Regions from separate parts of the Rhizobium sp. 25PS6 genome, predicted to be linked through region 1. Evidence: predicted binding sites of a transcription regulator. Region 1 holds the regulator's gene; each other region holds the start of a gene.
The links. The regulator LexA, encoded in region 1, represses DNA repair genes until DNA is damaged. The targets are predictions, from matches to a motif close to TGTTCNNNNTGTGTTCNG.

Region 2: the regulator LexA is predicted to act here: its motif matches at 2,549-2,566, upstream of dinB (DNA polymerase IV).
Region 3: the regulator LexA is predicted to act here: its motif matches at 1,646-1,663, upstream of uvrA (excinuclease ABC subunit UvrA).
Region 4: the regulator LexA is predicted to act here: its motif matches at 2,659-2,676, upstream of RWK44_RS03735 (helicase-related protein).

The regions. Positions count from the first base shown of each region.
Region 1 covers NZ_JAWDIV010000003.1:199,421-204,909, forward strand. The annotation lists gene RWK44_RS05660 (ComEC/Rec2 family competence protein) at 1-1,659, shown strand, start outside; gene lexA (transcriptional repressor LexA) at 1,640-2,359, opposite strand; gene RWK44_RS05670 (VOC family protein) at 2,558-3,454, shown strand; gene kdsA (3-deoxy-8-phosphooctulonate synthase) at 3,451-4,296, shown strand; gene eno (phosphopyruvate hydratase) at 4,541-5,489, shown strand, end outside.
Region 2 covers NZ_JAWDIV010000032.1:21,354-26,842, forward strand. The annotation lists gene RWK44_RS32625 (acyl-[ACP]--phospholipid O-acyltransferase) at 1-1,809, shown strand, start outside; gene RWK44_RS32630 (hypothetical protein) at 2,126-2,434, opposite strand; gene dinB (DNA polymerase IV) at 2,613-3,701, shown strand; gene RWK44_RS32640 (hypothetical protein) at 3,833-4,135, shown strand; gene RWK44_RS32645 (sialidase family protein) at 4,152-5,264, shown strand; gene RWK44_RS32650 (nutrient deprivation-induced protein) at 5,398-5,489, shown strand, end outside.
Region 3 covers NZ_JAWDIV010000003.1:345,728-351,216, reverse strand. The annotation lists gene RWK44_RS06390 (MarC family protein) at 1-49, shown strand, start outside; gene RWK44_RS06385 (DUF2569 family protein) at 199-765, opposite strand; gene RWK44_RS06380 (single-stranded DNA-binding protein) at 993-1,502, opposite strand; gene uvrA (excinuclease ABC subunit UvrA) at 1,786-4,707, shown strand; gene RWK44_RS06370 (GNAT family N-acetyltransferase) at 4,704-5,165, shown strand; gene RWK44_RS06365 (DUF72 domain-containing protein) at 5,190-5,489, shown strand, end outside.
Region 4 covers NZ_JAWDIV010000002.1:227,939-233,427, reverse strand. The annotation lists gene RWK44_RS03755 (acetyl-CoA C-acetyltransferase) at 1-303, shown strand, start outside; gene RWK44_RS03750 (beta-ketoacyl-ACP reductase) at 375-1,100, shown strand; gene RWK44_RS03745 (YMGG-like glycine zipper-containing protein) at 1,590-1,850, opposite strand; gene RWK44_RS03740 (DUF3309 family protein) at 1,878-2,033, opposite strand; gene RWK44_RS03735 (helicase-related protein) at 2,839-5,489, shown strand, end outside.

The sequences.
Region 1 (5,489 bases):
AGATCGACAGCGGAAGCGCTGCTCGAAGGTCTCTACCGGCTGCGCAGCGGCATCGGCGACCGCATAAGGTCGATCCTGCCCGGCGACACCGGTGCTTTTGCCGCTGCTCTGGTGACGGACGAGCGGCGCGCCATTTCGGATGCGACGACGGAGGCGCTGCGCCAGTCCGGTCTGGCTCATATCATCGCCATCTCCGGTCTCAACATGGCGCTGTCGGCCGGCATCTTCTTCGTCGGCTTCCGGATGCTGCTCAGCCTCTTCCCCGGCATCGCTGAGGCCTACCCGACGAAGAAGATCGCTGCCGCCGGCGCGCTCATCGCCGTCACCGCCTATTTCCTGATCTCCGGCTTTGCGGTCTCTGCCGAACGCGCCTTCATCATGATGGCCATCATGTTGATTGCGGTCTTCTTCGACCGGCCGTCGATCAGCCTGCGCAATGTCGCGCTCTCCGCTCTCGTCATCATTGCCATTTCGCCGTCCGAGGTCTTGGGACCGAGCTTCCAGATGTCCTTTGCCGCGACATTGGCGCTGGTCTCGGGCTATCAGCTGTGGAAGGACCGGCGCGTCCGAGAAAACGCCTTCCTGAAGCTGCCGATCATCAGGCCGTTCGTTACGGTTGCCGGTTTCTTCGGCGGCGTCTTCCTGACCTCGCTGATCGGCGGTTTTTCAACCGCGCTGTTTTCGATCGAGCATTTTCATCGCCTGACCGCCTACGGCCTGCCGGCAAACCTCGCGACAATGCCGATCATCTCCTTCATCATCATGCCGGCAGGTCTGCTGGCGATGCTGCTCATGCCTTTCGGTCTGGATGTTTGGGCTTGGAAGATCGTCGGATTCGGCCTCGATTTGGTGATCGCGGTTGCAAAGACGGTGTCCGGCTGGGGTGGCAATATCGACGTGGGCCGCTTGCCCGCCTGGTATTTCGCCGTCGCCGTGGCAGGCTTTCTGCTGCTGACGCTGCTCCGCACCCGGTTGCGCCATGTCGGCACATCGATTATCGCGGTCGCAACGCTCATCCTGCTGCTTCTGCCGGGTCCCCGTCCGCCGGATCTGGTGATTTCGGAGGATGGCAGTCTCGTCGCGGTCGTCGCGGCGGCGGCAATGGCTTCCAACCGTGAAAGACCGCCGGACTTCATCTTCGACCAGTGGCAGAGAGCGCTGGTCCTGCCGGGGCATAATCCGCCGAAGATGCTGGATGGTCCTGCTATCCCGCCTGAGGGAGAAGACCGCCGCGTCAGGCTTTCCCGCGATCAGCAGAACGAAGCAAGGACCGCGATGCGGACGGCCGCAGCGGCCGGTGACGCAAACCGCTTTTCCTGCGTCAAGAAGGCCTGGTGCACATCAAGGCTTGGCAATGGTCAGGTGGTAACCGTCATCGACAATGCCGCCTATCTCGGCCCGGCATGCGACGCGGCCGATATCGTCGTGACGTCCGTGCGCCTTCGCTTCAACAACTGCCGCTCAGGTGCAACGCTCTTCACCGGCGAGACGCTGCGCAGGACCGGATCCGTCGAGTTGCGCTTCACGGACGCCGGCCCGGAGGTGGCAACCGCCTTCGATTCATTGTCGCGGCCATGGATGCGCCATCGCGCCTATGACTGGCGCAGCAACAGTTTTACCGAATCCGGCCTGGCCAATGTCAGTGATAGCGGCGAATGAGACCGACGAGCTTGCCCTGAACCTTGACGCGGTCCGGCCCGAAAATCCGGGTCTCGTAAGCCGGGTTGGCAGCTTCCAGCGCGATCGAGGCGCCCTTGCGGCGGAAGCGCTTGAGTGTCGCTTCTTCGTCGTCGACCAGAGCAACGACGATGTCGCCGGGACTTGCGGTGCTGCCGTTGCGGATGATCACGGTGTCGCCATCGAAGATGCCGGCGTCGATCATCGAATCGCCCTTGACCTCCAGCGCATAATGTTCACCGGAACCGAGCATGTCGGCCGGAACGACGATGTCATGGGTGTTGTTCTGGATCGCCGAGATCGGCACACCGGCAGCGATTCGGCCCATGACCGGCACCGAGACCGAGTTGCCGTTGTCGGCGACGGGTTTTGCGGGAGCAGGAGTGGCGACCGGCTGCAGTTTGCCAAGGCTACCCTCGATGACGCTCGGCGAAAAGCCGCGCCGGGGCTGAATGCTGGGGCTGTAGGCCTCCGGAAGCTTGATGACCTCGATCGCGCGGGCGCGGTTCGGTAGGCGGCGAATGAAGCCTCGCTCCTCAAGCGCAGTAATCAAGCGATGAATCCCGGACTTGGAGGCGAGGTCCAGGGCATCCTTCATTTCGTCGAAAGATGGCGGAACGCCGGATTCCTTCATGCGCTCATGAATGAAAAGGAGAAGCTCCTGTTGTTTGCGCGTGAGCATCGACGTTGTGACCTCGTGATTGAAACAAATCCAGAACAGACACTATATGTTCCATATGTGTTCCGCAAGTAGCTAAATTTCCGTAAAACTTGGCGCCAACTCGTTGAGATTTTTATTTTCATTCGCCGGATTGGCACAGAAGTCTTGCATTGAGGGACGCGCCATCGCACATCTCTTGCCGTTTCCAGGAGGGATATCATGAACGCGCATTCCGCCAAACCGCACCCGCTGGATCATGTCGTGCTGCCGGTCGTCAACATCGATCTGGCGCGCGAGAGGCTCGGCAAGCTCGGCTTCACCGTTGCCGCCGATGCGTGCCATCCCTTCGGAACGGAGAATGCCTGCGTCTTTTTTGCCGACAAGACCTATCTGGAGCCGCTCGGGATTGCGAACGTCGAGGAGAGCAACGCATCTGCGCGCCAAGGTAATGTCTTCACTGCCCGCAACCAGGCCTTCCGTTTCCGCTGTGGCGAGGAGGGGCTCTCGGGGCTGGCTTTCGGCAGCAAGGATGCCGGCATCGATCATCAGGATTTCGTCGGCAGCGGATCGAGCGCTGGCGAGATGCTGCAGTTCACCCGGCCGATGACGATGCCGGACGGTTCCGAGACGATTGCCGGCTTTAAGCTGGCTTTCGCCGGCGACCTGCGCGCGCCTGATCTCCTGTTTTTCACCGTCGAGCGCGTCAATCCGCTACCGGCCGACCGCGCGGCGCTGGAGACGCATGCCAATGGCGTCACCGGCATAGTTGAGATCGCGCTTTGCACGCCAGAGCCGGCCGCCTTCGCTGCTTTCGTCAGCCTTGCCGTGGCGCAATCGGCAGTCGAGAAAACCGGTTTCGGCGTCGATATTGCGGCATCGAATGCGAAAATCAGCCTGATGACGCCGGAAGGGCTGGAGGCATATTTCGACGTCGCCGTCTCATCCGCAGATCGCGGCCTGCGCGGCCGGGCAATCCTCTTTGCTGTCGCCGATCTTGCCGTGACAGAAGCGCATTTGGCTGCTAACGGGGTGACATACACGCGCAAGAACAATCGCATTCTGGTGAAGCCCGCGCCCGGGCAGGGCACGCTCTTCGCCTTCGAGGAAACACGATGAGCACTGATACGAATTCCGAAGTCAGGATCGGCGAAGGCCAAGGCCAGGTCACCTTTTCCAATACCGGCCGTCTATCGCTGATTGCCGGTCCCTGCCAGATGGAGAGCCGCGACCACGCCTTCATGGTTGCCGGCACGCTGAAAGAGCTTTGCGGAAAGCTAGGCATCGGCCTCGTCTACAAGAGCTCCTTCGACAAGGCGAACCGCACCTCGCTCTCGGCCGAACGCGGTATCGGGATCGAAAAGGGCATGGAAGTCTTTGCCGACCTCAAGAAGGAATTCGGCTTTCCCGTCCTGACCGACGTTCATACTGCCGAGCAATGCGCGGAGGTGGCAAGGGTGGTCGATGTCCTTCAGATCCCGGCCTTCCTCTGCCGCCAGACCGACCTTCTCATCGCCGCCGCCAAGACCGGCCGCGTCGTCAATGTCAAGAAAGGCCAGTTCCTCGCCCCCTGGGATATGAAGAACGTTCTGAAGAAGCTCAATGCCAGCGGCAATCCGAACGTGCTGCTGTGCGAGCGCGGCGCCTCATTCGGTTACAATACGCTGGTCTCCGACATGCGTTCGCTACCGATCATGGCGGCGATGGGTGCACCCGTTATCTTCGATGCGACCCATTCCGTGGCGCAGCCGGGCGGGCAGGGCGAATCCTCCGGCGGTCAGCGGGAATTCGTGGAAACGCTGGCGCGCGCCGCAGTGGCTGCCGGTATTGCCGGTGTCTTCGTCGAAACCCATCAGGACCCCGATAACGCACCTTCCGACGGCCCGAACATGGTCTATCTCAAGGACATGCCGCGGCTGCTTGAAAAGCTGCTCGCCTTCGATGCGGTCGCCAAGGCTTGACGTTCAACAGCCTGACATGATCGTGCTATAGGCATGTCGCGCAAAAGTGTGCAGCGGTTTTGCGACAACGACATGCGGAAAGCCAAAGACCTAAAGCGTGGCAAGCGAATCTGAAAGATCGCGACGCGCTTTAGGCGAGATCCAAACGCGGTTCGAAGGCTGGAAACTGCAGCATTGTAATTTGCACGCCTTCGACTAAGACAGGTTTCGAACCGACTTATCATCCACCGAGCAGGAAGAACCCATGACTGCAATCACCGATATCATCGCCCGCGAGATTCTCGATAGCCGTGGCAACCCCACCGTCGAAGTCGATGTCTATCTCGAAGATGGCAGCATGGGCCGCGCGGCCGTTCCCTCAGGCGCCTCGACGGGCGCGCATGAGGCGGTCGAACTGCGTGACGGCGGCAAGCGCTATCTGGGCAAGGGCGTCGAAAAGGCGGTCGAAGCCGCCAACACCGAGATCTTCGACGCGATCGGCGGCATCGACGCCGAAAACCAGATCCAGATCGACAACATCATGATCGAGCTGGACGGCACGCCGAACAAGTCGCGCCTCGGCGCCAACGCCATCCTCGGCGTGTCGCTCGCCGTCGCCAAGGCTGCTGCCCAGGCGTCCGGCCTGCCGCTCTATCGTTATGTCGGCGGCGCCTCCGCCAGCCTGCTGCCGGTGCCGATGATGAATATCATCAATGGTGGTGCCCATGCCGACAATCCGATCGATTTCCAGGAATTCATGATCCTGCCGGTCGGCGCCGATTCGATCGCCGAAGCCGTACGCATGGGTTCGGAAGTCTTCCATACGCTACGCAAGGAACTTGCTAGCCAGGGCCACAACACCAATGTCGGCGATGAAGGCGGTTTCGCACCCGGCCTGAAGAGCGCGCCTGAGGCCCTCGACTTCATCATGAAGTCGATCGAGAAAGCCGGCTACAAGCCTGGCGATGACATGTGCCTCGGCCTCGACTGCGCCTCGACCGAATTCTTCAAGGACGGCAAATACGTTCTCGAAGGTGAAGGCCGCACGCTGGAATCGGGCGCCATGGCCGAATATCTGGCCGAACTCGCCGCCAACTATCCGATAATCTCGATCGAGGACGGCATGGCCGAAGACGACTGGGACGGCTGGAAGACGCTGACCGACCTGACCGGCAAGAAGACCCAGCTCGTCGGCGACGATCTCTTCGTCACCA
Region 2 (5,489 bases), on a different contig from region 1:
ACGGTGACCGGCACGCTGATGAAGGTCTATGATGGCGCCGCCATGGTCGCCGACAAAACAGGCTCGATGGTCGTGCCGGTGAAGATCGACGGGCTGGAGAAGAGCTATCTCTCCTATCTCGACAACGGCAAGATCCGCCGCCGGCTGTTCCCCAAGGTCAAGGTCACCATTCTCGAGCCGGTGAAGCTGGACGTGCCGCCGGAGCTGAAAGGCCGCAAACGCCGCACGGCGGCCGGTGCTGCCCTTTATCAGGTGATGTCGAACCTGCTGTTCCAGACCGCCGATACCTCGTCGACCGTGCTCGACCGCGTCATTCAGGCCGGCCATGAATTCGGCATGAAGAAACTTGCCGTCGAAGATCCGGTCACCGGAAGGCTGACCTATGGCAAGCTGCTCACCGGCGCTGCCGTGCTCGGCGCAAAATTCCGCGCCCGCTTCCCGGAAACCAACCTCGGCGTCATGCTGCCGAATGCCAATGGCGCCGCCGCCACCCTTCTCGGCGTGATGAGCGCGGGCAAGGTGCCGGCGATGCTGAACTTCACGGCGGGTGCGGCCAATATTCTCTCGGCCTGCAAGGCGGCTGAGGTCAAGCATGTGCTGACCTCGCGCGCCTTCGTCACCCAGGCGAAACTCGGGCCCGTGATCGTCGAGATGGAAAAGCAGGTGACGATCGTCTGGCTCGATGATCTCCGGGCCGAAATCTCCCTCAAGGACAAGATTTTCGGGTTTCTCAGGAAGGCGCGGCCGTTGGTGAAACGGCAGCCGGATGATCCGGCGGTCATCCTCTTCACCTCGGGCTCCGAGGGCACGCCGAAGGGCGTGGTGCTGACCCACCGCAACATCCTGTCGAATGCCGCCCAGGCGGCTGCCCGCATCGATTTCCACAGCGGCGACAAGGTGTTCAACATCCTGCCGGTGTTCCATTCCTTCGGGCTGACGGCCGGCACGGTGCTGCCGCTGATTTCGGGCGTGCCGGTCTATTTCTATCCGTCGCCGCTGCATTACCGCATCGTGCCGGAGCTGATCTATGCCTCCAACGCCACGATCATCTTCGGCACCGATACCTTCCTCAACGGCTATTCCAGGACGGCGCATCCTTATGACTTCCGCTCGATCCGCTACATCTTCTCCGGCGCCGAACCGGTGAAGGCCGCAACCCGCCAGACCTATATGGAAAAGTTCGGCCTGCGCATCCTGGAAGGTTATGGCGTCACCGAGACAGCACCCGTCATCTCCATCAACACGCCGATGTACAACAAGTCGGGCACGGTCGGCAAAATCCTGCCGGGCATGGAATGGAAGCTCGAACCGGTGCCGGGCATCGATGAGGGCGGAAGGCTGCATGTGCGCGGCGCTAATGTCATGGCCGGTTACCTGCGCGCCGAAAAGCCCGGCGTGCTCGAGCCGCTTCTCGACGGCTGGCACGACACCGGCGACATCGTCACCATCGACGAGGACGGCTTCGTCAAGATCCGCGGCCGCGCCAAGCGCTTCGCCAAGATCGCCGGCGAAATGATCTCGCTCGCCGCCGTCGAGACGCTGGCCGCCGAACTCTGGCCGGGCGCGCTGTCGGTCGTCTCCTCGCTGCCCGATGCCAAGAAGGGCGAGCGGCTGGTGCTGCTGACCGACGCCCCCACCGCCACCCGCGCCGAATTCCTCGCCTTCGCCAAATCCAGGGGCGCCATGGACATGATGGTGCCGGCCGAGGTCAATATCGGCAAGGTGCCGGTGCTCGGCTCCGGCAAGGTGGATTTCGTCGCGGCGCGCAGGCTGGCGGAAAGTGCGGCGCTGGCGGGGGAGGCGGCGTAGAGCGTGGCTTGGCAGGCGTCAGGCGCAAACCGGAGAATTGTTGCAGGCGCGTTGCAAGACCCCTCCCCAACCCCTCCCCACAAGGGGGAGGGGCTTAACATGCGGCTCTCGTCGTGCGCCCTATTGAACGTTGACTGTGCGGCTGGTCTATTTGTTTGTGAGGCGGGTGCCACAGCTTAGCCCCTCCCCCTTGTGGGGAGGGGTTGGGGAGGGGCCTTGAGACAGACGGGCGCCGGTGATAGTTCCAAGAGGAAACCGACATGGCCGAAATCGATATCTTCGACGGGCACAATGACGCGGAGATTATCGGCCGTGCTCAGCGGCTCGATACACGCACTGCGCCGGCCGCTCGGAGGCTGCGCTGGACGGCGGCGACCTGGCTGGATGCGATATCCACCGAGACCTCGATCTCGCCTTCGAGCGGCGCATCGCGACGGGCGCCATCGTCATGAGAGGCATCCCCGCCCGATGGCGCCGAACCCGCACTGTTGCGGTCGCTTGCCGACTGGATAAAGATGTCGGGCCTCGAAACCCGATGCTGCTGAACCAGATGTTCGACCGCGAGATCAGCGGCTTCGCGTGTTTCGAATGTGGCTCGAATGGTGGTCGTGCTGTCGTCCGCCATTGATTGCCTCCTGAATTTGATTTCCACAGGATGAGAACGCCTTGGGCGGCTGGTAGTTCGACGGCAGGTCCGGGCCCCCATTGGAATTGTTGATATCGCCTCCCAAGACTGCTATGTTCTGTTTTTGTTTCGGCGCGCAATTTCAGAGGCCGATCCCGTCGCGATCGCTGAAACCGCCATGAACGAGATAAGCTCACCCCCCGTCCGGAAGATCGTCCATGTCGACATGGATGCTTTTTATGCGTCGGTCGAGCAGCGCGACAATTCGGACTTGCGCGGCAAACCGATTGCCGTCGGCGGGTCGGCTGCCCGTGGTGTGGTGGCGGCGGCGAGTTATGAGGCCCGTAAATTCGGTGTTTACTCGGCAATGCCGTCTGTGACTGCCAAGCGCAAATGTCCTGACCTGATCTTCGTGCCGCCGCGCTTTGCCGTCTACAAGGCGGTGTCGCAGCAGATCCGTGAGATCTTTGCCGAATACACGCCGCTGATCGAGCCGCTGTCGCTCGACGAGGCCTATCTCGATGTGACGCAAAATCTGAAAGGCATGACGGTCGCCACCGAACTCGCGCTGGAGATCCGCGCCAAGATCAAGCAAGTCACCGGCCTCAACGCGTCGGCCGGGATTTCCTACAACAAGTTCCTTGCCAAGATGGCGAGCGACCTCAACAAGCCGAACGGCCAGGCTGTCATCACGCCGAAGAACGGGCCGGCCTTCGTCGAGCAGCTTCCCGTCCGGAAATTCCATGGTGTCGGACCGGCGACCACCGAGAAGATGCACCAACTCGGGATCGAAACAGGCGCCGATCTCAAGGAGAAGACACTCGAGTTCCTCATCGAGCATTTCGGCAAGTCGGGACCCTATTTTTACGGCATCGCCCGCGGCATCGACGAGCGCCAGGTCAAGCCCGACCGGGTGCGCAAATCCGTCGGCGCCGAAGATACCTTCTCACAGGACCTCCACGCCTTCGAGCCTGCTCGCGAAGGGCTCCAGCCGCTGATCGAAAAGGTGTGGGCTTACTGCGAGGCCAACGGGATCGCCGCCAAGACGGTGACGCTCAAGGTGAAATATGCCGACTTCAGCCAGATCACGCGCAGCAAGACGCTTCCGGCACCCCTGCCAGCAATCGCGGACCTCGAGGAGATGGTCAACCTGCTGCTCGCGCCGATCTTTCCGCCGCGAAAGGGCATACGGCTGCTCGGCGTCACCCTCTCCTCGCTGGAAGAACGAGTACCGGCCGCGGCGCCGCAGCTGCGGCTGGCTTTTTAGACCGCCGGCATCAGCTGCCACAGGCGACGACCGTCCGTCGCCGCATTGGTTTTCATCCACCCGTCCGCGATTTCGAGCTGGGCCGGAACCTCGTCAGATCTCCGAAGTTTGCGGAACGAGGAGAATTCGACATGCATCTGATACAGTTGTTTATTCCGGCAGCGCCGCACGCGGCGATCGACATCGAAGACATTATCGCGATGATTCAGCGCGAGATGACCGAGCGCCATGGCGGGGCGACTTCATACCTCAATTCCCCGGCGAAGGGGTTTTGGTCGAGTGGCGAGGGCACTGAAGAAGATACGGTCATCGTCATCGAAGTGATGGTGAACAGTCTCGATCGGGGCTGGTGGCGCCAATACCGGCGCAAACTCGAACAGCTGCTCGGGCAGGAAGAATTGCTTGTGCGGGCACTTCCAGTCGAAACGCTCTGATCGTCTGGAAGCCTCCATGGACACGCAGTTCCGCAATGTCGAAATCTATCGCAGACGCGGCGAGTTCGCAGGCTGGCCGGCAAATTATGGTCTCTGGTCGTGGGGTGACGAAATGGTCGTCGTCTTCGCGCGCGGCAAACTCGGAGCGAAGGGGGAGTTGCACGAATTGGACCGCGATTTCCCCTTCGTACCCTGGCAGGCACGCAGCCTGGACGGCGGACTGACCTGGATGGACGAGCCGTTCTGCGGCCGCGTGCCGGGTGGGCTCTCGCTTTCGGCCGACGAGCACTTGAACGCCGACCTCAAGGTCCGTCCCCGTCTGTCGGTCCGTGAAGACCTCTGCTCGATTGACGATCCCATAGACTTCCTCGACCCCGAGACGATCGTCATGTGCGCCAGAACCGATGTAGAGGGCGATGCTGTCAGCTGGTTCTATGTCAGCCGGGATCGGTGCCTGACATGGCAGGGTCCATTTCGTTTCGCCGGTTTGCATCTTCCGCTCTCGGCGCGCACCGATATCGTTCCTCTCGGCAGGGACGATGCGCTCTTCATGCTCAGCACGTCCAAAGAGGACGGCGCGGAAGGAAGAGTGTTCTGCGCGCGCACCGTGGATGGCGGGCGCAGCTTCGTCTTTCAAGGCTTTGTCGGTCCGGAACCCGAGGGCTATTCGATCATGCCGGCATCGACGGCACTATCCGGTGGCGCCATCCTGACGCTGACGCGCTGCATGGGCCGAGGCTTTGGCAAGGGTTGGATAGAGGCCTTCACCTCCCGTGACCAAGGGAGGACCTGGACGCCGGAAGGCTGCATCGTCGACGACACGGGCAGCAATGGCAACCCGCCGGCGCTCGGGCGGATCGAAGGCATGCTGATGCTTGTCTACGGCCACCGTGATCAGCCATTTGGTATCAGGATGCGCATGAGTTTCGATGACGGCCGGACATGGGGCGCCGAGAAGATCATCCGCAGCGACGGCGGCACGGCTGATCTCGGCTATCCGAGACTCGTAAACCGCAGCGATGGATCCCTGCTCGCCGTCTACTACTTCAACGATGGCGATCGGGAGGAGCGTTACATAGCGGCGTCGATTGTCACGCCTGCCAAAGATCAGGAGCCGGAAACGCTCTAGACGGCGCTGCTTCGCGCGGTCGCAGTTCTGAGCCATAGCGAAGGCGAACGTACCACGGCGCGTCCGGGAACAAAGCGGGCTATCCATGGTTCGGGGCTGCGGCAATTTGCCGGCACGAATTGGGAGGTTCGAAATGCAGAACGATATCACAGATCCGGCGGGGCGGAGTGCGTCCGCGCAGACCCCGTCCTCATCCCCAGGTTCCGGCTCCTCGCCGGGAACGCG
Region 3 (5,489 bases), 150 kb from region 1:
CGACGGGGCTAAGTCGGCGTTCAATCTGATCAGCGCGACACCGCACTGAAAAGGGCAAAAAAATCAAAGAGAGCATTGACGCCGTTTTGTGACATCACGCTCCGAAGTACTGTCAGCCGCAAGTTCACCGGTTGGAACGGAAAGCAGAACACGGATGTAAACTGACTGGAAGAGCACAACGGATCAAATCGTCGCCTTCTACGAAAGTATCTCGCGCCGAGTGCGGGCTTTGAGGATAAACGTGTTCCGAACCCTTAGGGATTTGGACACGTACCACACCCACAGACCGGTGATGATGAACGCAGCTACGTTCGGGCCAACAACCTCTGCTGTCAGAAATTGACTAACACCGACCCCTAGCACGGCGGAAACGAGTGCAACATCGAGTACGAAGGCGACTGCGATGGCTATCCACTGATAGAAAAATAACCTCGGAAATAGTCTGTCCTTCTTAAACATAAACCAGACTACTACTGCTTGAAGCATCACAAGGGCAAGGCTCAAGACTGCCTCGCCAACAATGACCAACTGGCTTCCTCCGATAGAATTATATTCAGTGTAATTTTCTATCGAGTTCGCAACATTAGCCAGCGCCCTAAGTAGTCCCAAGACTTCTGCTATTGCCAAAAGCAGAAGCCACCCACCGAAACCCGATGGGCCGTTGACCGGGTCTGTTGTTCTCCTAGCTGATATAACAGCAAGGCAAATTGGCACTCCGAAAATCAGAAAAACTATTACCCAATGCCAAATAGAAAATGATCCCATCAGTCCCCCGAAAGCCTGAGGTCACCACCCGCATAAGGTGGCTCCGTTCATTCCCGACACTAGTTCTGGCCGATCACACCGCTTTTTATTCGGGGATCATCCAGAACCGATGAAGTCTCTAAGGACCACTTGGCGCTCGCCGACCGAGCCTGAGCAAAGAAGCCGAACAATTCCAACATGCTCTTCCCGTGCTGCCCACCGGGGTCCGCGCAACTCTTCTCTCATCCTTAGAACGGGATGTCGTCGTCGAGATCCCGCGAGAAGTTGCCGCCACCACCACCGCCCCGGCTCGGCGATGAAGCGGGAGGCGGGGCGCCGTAATCGTCGCCATAATCGTTGCCGCCACCGGCACTGCCACGGCCGCCGCTCGCGCCGCCGCCTTCACCGCGGCCGTCGAGCATCGTCAGCGTCGAACCGAAACCCTGCAGCACCACTTCCGTGCTGTAGCGATCCTGGCCCTGCTGGTCCTGCCATTTGCGGGTCTGCAGCTGGCCTTCGATATAGAGCTTGGCGCCCTTCTTCACATATTGCTCGACGACCTTGCAGAGGCCTTCATTGAAGACGACGACCGTGTGCCATTCGGTCTTTTCGCGGCGCTCGCCGGAATTGCGGTCGCGCCAGGTCTCCGAGGTTGCAAGACGGATATTGGCGATCGGCCGGCCATCCTGAGTGCGGCGGATTTCGGGATCTGCACCGACGTTTCCAATCAGAATTACCTTATTCACACTACCAGCCATGCTTCTCACCCTGCCTGCCGCCCTGCCCGGCGGCGTTTAATCGATCGGCGCACCTTAAACCATCACGGACCGCCGATGCGCATGGGCGGCATTTAATCCACATCTTTATCCATCAGAAAGCCGCATGCATTCATCAGGAATTTTGTTCTTTATTTGTTCTAGTTTATCCGTATGATCCTGTCAACAGAATCGAAAACCTTGAGCCCTTGCGGATATTCAGCCTCGACTCGCCCGTCGGCATCACTAAATAAGGGCTGTTATCCAGAAAACCAAAGCAGAGACGATGAGCGAACTGAAGACGATCTCCATCCGCGGCGCGCGCGAGCATAATCTCAAGAGCATCGATCTCGATCTGCCGCGTAACAAGCTGATCGTCATGACCGGGCTTTCGGGTTCAGGCAAATCCTCGCTCGCCTTCGACACGATCTATGCCGAGGGCCAGCGGCGCTATGTCGAGAGCCTGTCGGCCTATGCCCGCCAGTTTCTCGAGATGATGCAGAAGCCCGACGTCGACCAGATCGACGGGCTGTCGCCGGCGATCTCGATCGAGCAGAAGACCACCTCGCGCAATCCGCGCTCGACGGTCGGCACCGTCACCGAGATCTACGACTACATGCGCCTGCTCTTTGCCCGCGTCGGCGTTCCCTATTCGCCGGCGACCGGCCTGCCGATCGAGAGCCAGACCGTCAGCCAGATGGTCGACCGCATCCTCGATTTCGGCGACGGCACCCGTCTTTATATCCTTGCGCCGCTCGTGCGCGGGCGCAAGGGCGAATACAAGAAGGAACTGGCGGAGCTGATGAAGAAGGGCTTCCAGCGCGTCAAGGTCGACGGGCAGTTCTACGAGATTGCCGAGGCGCCGGTGCTCGACAAGAAATACAAGCACGACATCGACGTGGTGGTCGACCGCATTGTCGTGCGCTCCGATGTCTCGGCGCGACTGGCGGACAGCCTGGAGACCTGCCTGAAGCTTGCCGACGGGCTGGCGGTCGCCGAATTCGCCGATAAGCCGCTGCCGCCGGAAGAGACGTCGGCCGGCGGCTCGGCCAACAAGTCGCTGAACGAGACGCATGAACGCGTGCTGTTTTCGGAGAAGTTTGCCTGCCCGGTCTCGGGCTTCACGATTCCCGAGATCGAGCCCAGGCTCTTCTCTTTCAACAACCCCTTCGGTGCCTGCCCGACCTGCGACGGCCTCGGCGCCCAGCAGAAGATCGACCCGGACCTGATCGTGCCGGAGCCGGAACGGACGCTGCGCGACGGGGCGATCGCGCCCTGGGCCAAGTCGACCTCGCCCTATTACAATCAGACGCTGGAAGCGCTCGGCAAACATTACGGCTTCAAGCTCGGCACCCGCTGGAACGATCTTTCCGACGAGGCCAAGGACGTCATCCTCAACGGCACCAACGACAAGATCGAATTCCACTATGCCGACGGCGCCCGCTCCTATACGACGCAGAAGAATTTCGAAGGCATCATCACCAATCTCGAGCGCCGCTGGAAGGAGACCGATTCCGCCTGGGCGCGCGAGGATATCGAGCGCTTCATGTCGGCGGCCCCCTGCCCTTCCTGCAACGGCTTCCGCCTGAAGCCCGAGGCCTTGGCGGTGAAGATCAACACGCTGCAGATCGGCGAAGTGACCGGAATGTCGATCCGTGTCGCCCGCGACTGGTTCGAGACGCTGCCGGCAAGCTTCAATGCCAAGCAGAACGAGATTGCCGTGCGCATCCTCAAGGAAATCCGCGACCGGCTGCGTTTCCTCAACGATGTTGGCCTGGAATATCTCAGCCTGTCGCGCAATTCCGGCACGCTGTCGGGCGGCGAGAGCCAGCGCATCCGGCTCGCCTCGCAGATCGGTTCGGGGCTGACGGGCGTGCTCTACGTGCTGGATGAGCCCTCTATCGGCCTGCATCAGCGCGACAATGCCCGGCTGCTCGACACGCTGAAGCATCTGCGCGACATCGGCAACACTGTCATCGTCGTCGAACATGACGAGGATGCGATCCTGTCGGCTGACGACGTGGTCGATATCGGCCCGGCGGCCGGTATTCACGGCGGCCAGGTGATCGCCCACGGAACGCCGCAGGATATCATGGCCAATCCGAAGTCGCTGACCGGCAAATATCTCTCCGGCGAACTCGGCGTTCCCGTTCCCGACGAACGTCGCAAGCCAAAGAAGGGCCGCGAGATCAAAGTGGTCGGCGCGCGCGGCAACAATCTGAAGAACGTCACGGCGTCAATCCCGCTCGGCGTGTTCACGGCGGTGACCGGCGTTTCCGGCGGCGGCAAATCGACCTTCCTGATCGAGACGCTCTATAAATCGGCAGCACGCCGCGTCATGGGCGCGCGTGAAAACCCGGCCGATCACGACCGCATCGACGGCTTCGAGCATATCGACAAAGTGATCGACATCGACCAATCGCCGATCGGCCGCACGCCGCGCTCGAACCCGGCGACCTATACCGGCGCCTTCACGCCGATCCGCGACTGGTTCGCCGGCCTGCCGGAGGCAAAGGCCCGCGGCTACCAGCCGGGCCGTTTCTCCTTCAACGTCAAGGGCGGACGCTGCGAGGCCTGCCAAGGCGACGGCGTCATCAAGATCGAGATGCACTTCCTGCCTGATGTCTACGTCACCTGCGACGTCTGCCACGGCAAGCGCTATAACAGAGAGACACTCGACGTTACCTTCAAACAGAGGTCGATCGCCGACGTGCTCGATATGACGGTGGAGGAAGGTGTCGATTTCTTCGCGGCGGTGCCTGCGGTGCGCGACAAGCTGCAAGCGCTGAAGGATGTCGGTCTCGGCTATATCAAGGTCGGCCAGCAGGCCAATACGCTCTCGGGCGGCGAGGCACAGCGCGTCAAGCTTGCCAAGGAGCTGTCAAAACGCTCGACGGGGCGCACGCTCTACATTCTCGACGAACCGACGACAGGCCTGCATTTCCACGACGTCGCCAAGCTGCTCGAAATGCTGCACGAACTGGTCAACCAGGGCAATTCGGTGGTGGTGATCGAGCACAATCTCGAAGTCATCAAGACGGCCGATTGGGTGCTCGATTTCGGCCCCGAAGGCGGCGACGGCGGCGGCGAGATCGTCGCGACCGGCACGCCGGAAGCGATCGTCAAGGAAAAGCGGTCCTATACCGGACAGTTCCTGAAGGGATTGCTGGAACGGCGGCCGGCGAAGAAGGCGGTTGCGGCGGAATGACGATGAGGCCAGCGTCGCCCGATGATCTGGAAACGATCGCGACGCTGACGTCAGCCGCTTATCGGCCCTATAGCGAACTCTTCGGCGCTCCGCCGATGCCGGTGACGGAGGATTACACGCCGCGGATCGAACGCGGTGAAGTCTGGCTCTGCGAGATCGGCGGGCAAACGGCTGGCCTTATGGTCGTCGAGCGACATTCCGATCACCTCATGCTGTTCAGCATCGCGGTCTCGCCGGCATTTCAGGGTGCCGGGCATGGACTGGCGATGCTGCGCTGGCTGGAAGGCAAGGCACGGGAATGGGCCGTGCCGGAGATCCGGCTCTACACGAATGCGCGGATGGAGCGGAATATCGCGCTCTACAGCACCTTCGGGTTTCAGGAAACGGGTCGCCGACCGAACCCTTATCGGCCAGGATGGACGCTCGTCGACATGACGAAAGAGATTAATGCGGCCTGAGCGGCTGCGAATGGGGAGGACGACATGACGAAATCCGGCACTATCCGCACCGGCATCGGCGGCTGGACCTTCGAACCCTGGCGCGGGCATTTCTTTCCCGAGAGCCTGAAACAGAAGGACGAGCTGAATTATGCCAGCCGCCAGCTGAAGGTCATCGAAGTCAACGGCACCTATTACAGCACGCAGAAGCCTGCGGTCTTTGCCAAATGGGCGGCTGACGTGCCCGACGGTTTCATCTTCTCGCTGAAGGCGACACGTTTCGTCACCAATCGGCGGGTGCTTGCCGAAGCCGGTGAATCGATGGAGCGGTTCCTGTCATCGGGC
Region 4 (5,489 bases), on a different contig from region 1:
ATCCCGGCTTCGCGCAAGGCGCTCGAGAAGGCCGGCTGGTCGGTCAACGATCTCGATCTCGTCGAAGCCAACGAGGCCTTCGCGGCGCAAGCCTGCGCCGTCACCAAAGATCTCGGATGGGATCCGTCGATCGTCAACGTCAATGGCGGAGCGATCGCGATCGGCCATCCGATCGGCGCCTCCGGCGCGCGCGTTCTCAACACGCTGCTGTTCGAAATGAAGCGCCGCGGCGCGAAGAAGGGTCTCGCCACGCTTTGCATCGGCGGCGGCATGGGTGTGGCCATGTGCTTTGAAGCGCTTTAAATAGCCTACGATCCATATTTGATTGAAGATCCCGCCAAGTGGCGGGGCAAAAAACAAAAGGGGAGCGGAACATGAGCAGAGTGGCTTTGGTCACCGGGGGTACACGCGGCATCGGCGCGGCAATATCCATGGCACTGAAAAATGCCGGATACAGGGTCGCCGCCAGCTATGCCGGCAACGACGAGAAGGCCAAAGCCTTCCACGACGTTACCGGCGTTCCGGTGTTCAAATGGGATGTTTCGGATTACCTCGCCTGCGGCGAAGGAATTGCCAGGGTCGAAAGCGAGATCGGCCCGGTCGAAATCCTCGTCAACAATGCCGGCATCACCCGCGACGCGATGTTCCACAAGATGACGCAGCAGCAGTGGCACGAGGTGATCAATACCAACCTCACCGGCCTGTTCAACATGACGCATCAGGTCTGGACCGGCATGCGTGACCGCAGCTTCGGCCGTATCGTCAATATCTCGTCGATCAACGGGCAGAAGGGCCAGATGGGCCAGGTGAACTATTCGGCGGCCAAGGCGGGCGATCTCGGCTTCACCAAGGCGCTGGCCCAGGAAGGGGCGAACAAGAACATCACCGTCAACGCCATTTGCCCCGGTTACATCGGAACTGAAATGGTGCTTGCCGTGCCGGAGAAGGTGCTGAACGAACGCATCATTCCGCAGATCCCGGTCGGCCGTCTCGGCGAACCGGAAGAGATCGCGCGCTGCGTCACCTTCCTCGTCTCCGACGATGCCGGCTTCATCACCGGTTCGACGCTGACGGCCAATGGTGGACAGTTTTTCGCCTAGGCATTTCTGTCTTCGAGTCGACAGTAGAGATTAGATTCAAAACGATAGCGCGTCCGGCAGGACGCGCTATCGCTGTTTTTGAACGTCTCTCGTGATGCCGGTTTGTGGCCGGTGTAGTGGTGCGTTTTCGGGAAGATCAAGAGCGGCGGTCTGTGTTCGGACGTCGCTGTGGCCGAGCTCTGGCCGGCACTTTGCGCAGCGAGCGATTTTCGCCGCTAAGGGCTGATATCGCGGTCGTCAGGAAAGCCGATGTAATCAGAGCAGCGACGAGAGAATTAAGCAAAATCTGGGTCATTGGAGGCGTTCCTTTCAGCTGCGCCGGGCGGCTTTGCCTGTCCGTTGCGCTCGTGAAGGAAATATGTGTCTGGCAGTTGGGCGGCGGTAGATTTGACTTTCGCAACCGATTGTCAACGTCACGTTGACGGATGCAGCAGGCCAAAAGAAAAACGGGCGCCAAGGCGCCCGTCGGGAGTCCGATATGCTTGCCGATCAGTAGCGGCAACGGGCCTCATAGCGGCGGCCGTAGCGGTCGCGATAGACGCAGTAGCCGCGGCGTTCGACCGACTGGCCGATCAGAGCGCCGGTCAGACCGCCGGCAACGGCGCCGACGGCGGCACCACCCCAGCTGTTGGTGACGGCACCGCCGATAACCGCACCGGTGCCGGCGCCGATCGCCGTACCTTGCTCGGTCGCTGTGCAGGATGCCAAGGCGCCGACGAGGGCACCGATAAGAACAATCTTCTTCATCATGTCGTAACTCCCCAGGTTAGTTGGGCTTTAGATGCGGCCCATTAGTACAAGGATAATGATAATCACGAGAACTAGCCCCAAACCGCCGGAAGGTCCATAGCCCCAGCCACGGCTATAACCCCAATTCGGCAAGGCTCCGATCAAGAGCAGAATGAGGATAATAAGAAGTATCGTGCCAAGCATGGTGTGTTTCCTTCATTTCATCCGCAATTTGGATGGACGAGAAACACACATTGGCGATTTTTGTTCCCGGTTAAGCGCCGGAAATGTGACGGCGCCTGATCACGCTCTAAGTTCCGTTATTTCCGGAAATTGCTGCTATGGTTAAAAAGACATATAAATACAATATGTTGCGGTGAACAAAGCGGGAAGGTCGCGATGTCGCCGATTCGTCGGCGATTCGTTCCGTATTTGATCGGAACCCGATATTGCCGCCTTGACTTAACGCCGTCTGAATCCGGCTCCTGAAAGATTAATGCCGATGCGACGAGGCGGCGCGAAAGGATCTCCGCCGATATGCATCTAGTGCCCAGACCTGAGACCGCTACCAGATGTGGCCGTGAACAAAAGGCGAAAACGATGGTGTGAACGATTCGTCTCCGATTCGTTCAGGCTTTGGTCGAGAGGTTAATTTCGGGCGGATTTTTGCCTGTTCAAAATCGGCGCGGGAATCGTCACCCACGACAGCGAAAATGCGAACAAGAGAGAGTCTCACGATTCAGCATCTAGTGGGAAAAAGTGATTCAAAATCAATACTTAGCCGTGAACAAAAGCTGAATCAGCGGGAGTCAGCGATTCGTCGCTGATTCGTTCTCACGCTGTTCCGAATCGTGAATTCGAGTGTTCCGCGAGACTCGCAAAGGTCGCAATCCGTGTGGCATTTTGAAATCTGCCCTTGCGTTTGCGGCGGCAGCTGTCCATGTGTTGTCCAGCTTCCATCGAGGAGCCGAGATTTTCCTGGGGCCACCCGCCTCATTTGCATGGACCCATGACTCTGACTTCGCAGCGGATGATTCTGAGTGGGCGCGGTGTGACCGCGGTGCTCGGGCCGACCAATACCGGCAAGACCCATTATGCCATCGAGCGCATGGTCGCGCACGGGACGGGCGTGATCGGCCTGCCGCTGCGGCTGCTGGCGCGCGAGGTCTATACGCGGGTGGTCGAGAAGGTTGGCGCGCAGAATGTGGCGCTGGTCACCGGCGAGGAAAAGATTTCGCCGCCCAATGCCCGTTTTTCCGTCTGCACCGTCGAGGCGATGCCGCGCGAGACCAGAGCCGCCTTCGTCGCGATCGACGAGGTGCAGCTCGCCGGCGATCTCGAGCGCGGCCATATCTTCACCGACCGTATCCTGCATCTTCGCGGCCGCGAGGAAACGCTGCTGCTCGGCGCGGCGACGATGCGGCCGATCCTGCAGCAGCTCCTGCCCGGCATCACTATCGTCGAGCGGCCGCGGCTTTCGCATCTTTTCTATGCCGGGCAGAAGAAGATCACACGGCTGCCGCAGCGTTCTGCCATCGTCGCCTTCTCCGCCGACGAGGTCTATGCCATCGCCGAGCTCATCCGCCGGCAGCGCGGTGGCGCGGCGGTCGTGCTCGGCGCGCTTAGCCCGCGCACCCGCAATGCGCAGGTGGCGCTTTATCAGGCAGGTGACGTCGAATATCTGGTGGCGACCGATGCGATCGGCATGGGCCTCAACCTCGATGTCGATCACGTCGCCTTTGCCCAGGACCGGAAATTCGACGGTTACCAGTTTCGCAATCTCAATCCGGGCGAACTCGGCCAGGTCGCCGGGCGCGCCGGGCGGCATGTGCGGGACGGGACCTTCGGCGTCACCGGGCAAGTCTCGCCCTTCGACGACGAGCTGGTGCAGCGCATCGAAGGACACGAGTTCGACAACGTCAAGGTTTTGCAGTGGCGGACGACGGAGATGGACTTCTCCTCAATCGCGTCGCTGCGCGCCAGCCTCGAGGCGGGTCCGCGCGTGCCGGGGCTGACGCGGGCACTGCCTGCGGTCGACCAGCAGGCGCTGGAACAGCTTTCGCGTTATCCCGAGGTCATCGATCTCGCCGACAGGCCGGCGCGCGTCGAAAAACTCTGGGAGGCTTGCGCGCTTCCCGACTATCGGCGTATCACGCCAGCACAACATGCCGATCTTATCTCGACCCTCTTTTCCGATCTCGTCCGCTATGGCACGGTGAACGAGCAGTTTCTTGCGGAGCAGGTTCATCGCTCCGATCGAACAGATGGCGAAATTGACACGCTTTCGGCGCGAATCGCGCAGATAAGAACCTGGACCTACGTTTCGAATCGGCCCGGTTGGCTTGCCGATCCGACACACTGGCAGGAAAAGACGCGGGAAATCGAAGATCGATTGTCCGACGCGTTACATGAAAGGTTGACGAAACGCTTTGTTGATCGCAGGACATCTGTGCTCATGAAGCGCCTGAGAGAGAATGCGATGCTGGAAGCTGAAATCAGTGTGAATGGCGATGTCTTCGTTGAAGGACATCATGTAGGGCAGTTGAGCGGATTCCGTTTCACGCCGGTGGCGGGAACGGACGGACCGGATGCCAAGGCGGTTCAGGCTGCGTCGCAGAAGGCGCTCGGGCTCGAGTTCGAAGCCCGCGCGGCCCGGATGCACGCCGCCGGCAACAGCGATCTGGTGATCGGTTCGGATGGGTTGATCCGTTGGCTGGGCGACCCGGTGGCGCGGCTTTCGGGCAGCGATCACATCATGCGTCCGCGCGTGATCCTGCTGGCCGATGAACAACTGACGGGCAATGCCCGCGATCACGTTGCCGCCCGCATCGAGCGCTTCGTCAATCATCATATCAGCACGGTGCTGAAGCCGCTCGATGATCTGTCGCGCGCCGAGGACCTGCAGGGTCTCGCCAAGGGGCTTGCCTTCCAGCTCGTCGAGAATCTCGGAGTGCTGTTCCGCCGCGACGTAACCGAGGAGGTGAAGTCTCTGGACCAGGAGGCCCGCGCCTCCATGCGCCGCTACGGCGTGCGTTTCGGCGCCTATCATATCTTCGTCCCGGCACTTCTGAAGCCGGCGCCGGCCGAACTCATCACGCTGCTCTGGGCGCTGAAGAACGACGGTCTCGACAAGCCGGGCTACGGCGATCTCATTCCCGTGCTTGCCGCCGGTCGCACCTCCGTCGTCACCGATCCGAGCTTCGAGCGGATGTTCTACAAGCTCGCCGGCTTCCGTTTCCTCGGCAAGCGTGCCGTGCGTATCGACATCCTCGAACGGCTTGCCGATATCATCCGTCCGCTGCTGCAATGGAAGCCCGGTCAGAACAACCGTCCGGAGGGCGCCTATGATGGCCGCCGCTTCACGACGACGACGGCGATGCTGTCGATCCTCGGTGCGACGCTCGAGGACATGGAAGAAATCCTCAAGGGTCTCGGCTATCGCGCCGATGCCGTGAAGGCGGAAGAGGCATCGGTCTATCTTGCGGCGCAGGATGCGGCCTCAGTGCCTGCCGCCAGCGCGCAAACGCCTGCGGAAGAGACTGCCGAGAAGGCCGATCACGACGATGCCGATGGCGCCGCGGAAGAGACTGCTGCCGAGCCATCCACAACCGAGGCGGCTTCGGCGGTCGCCGACGCGCAGGTGACGGGAGCGGTCGAAAG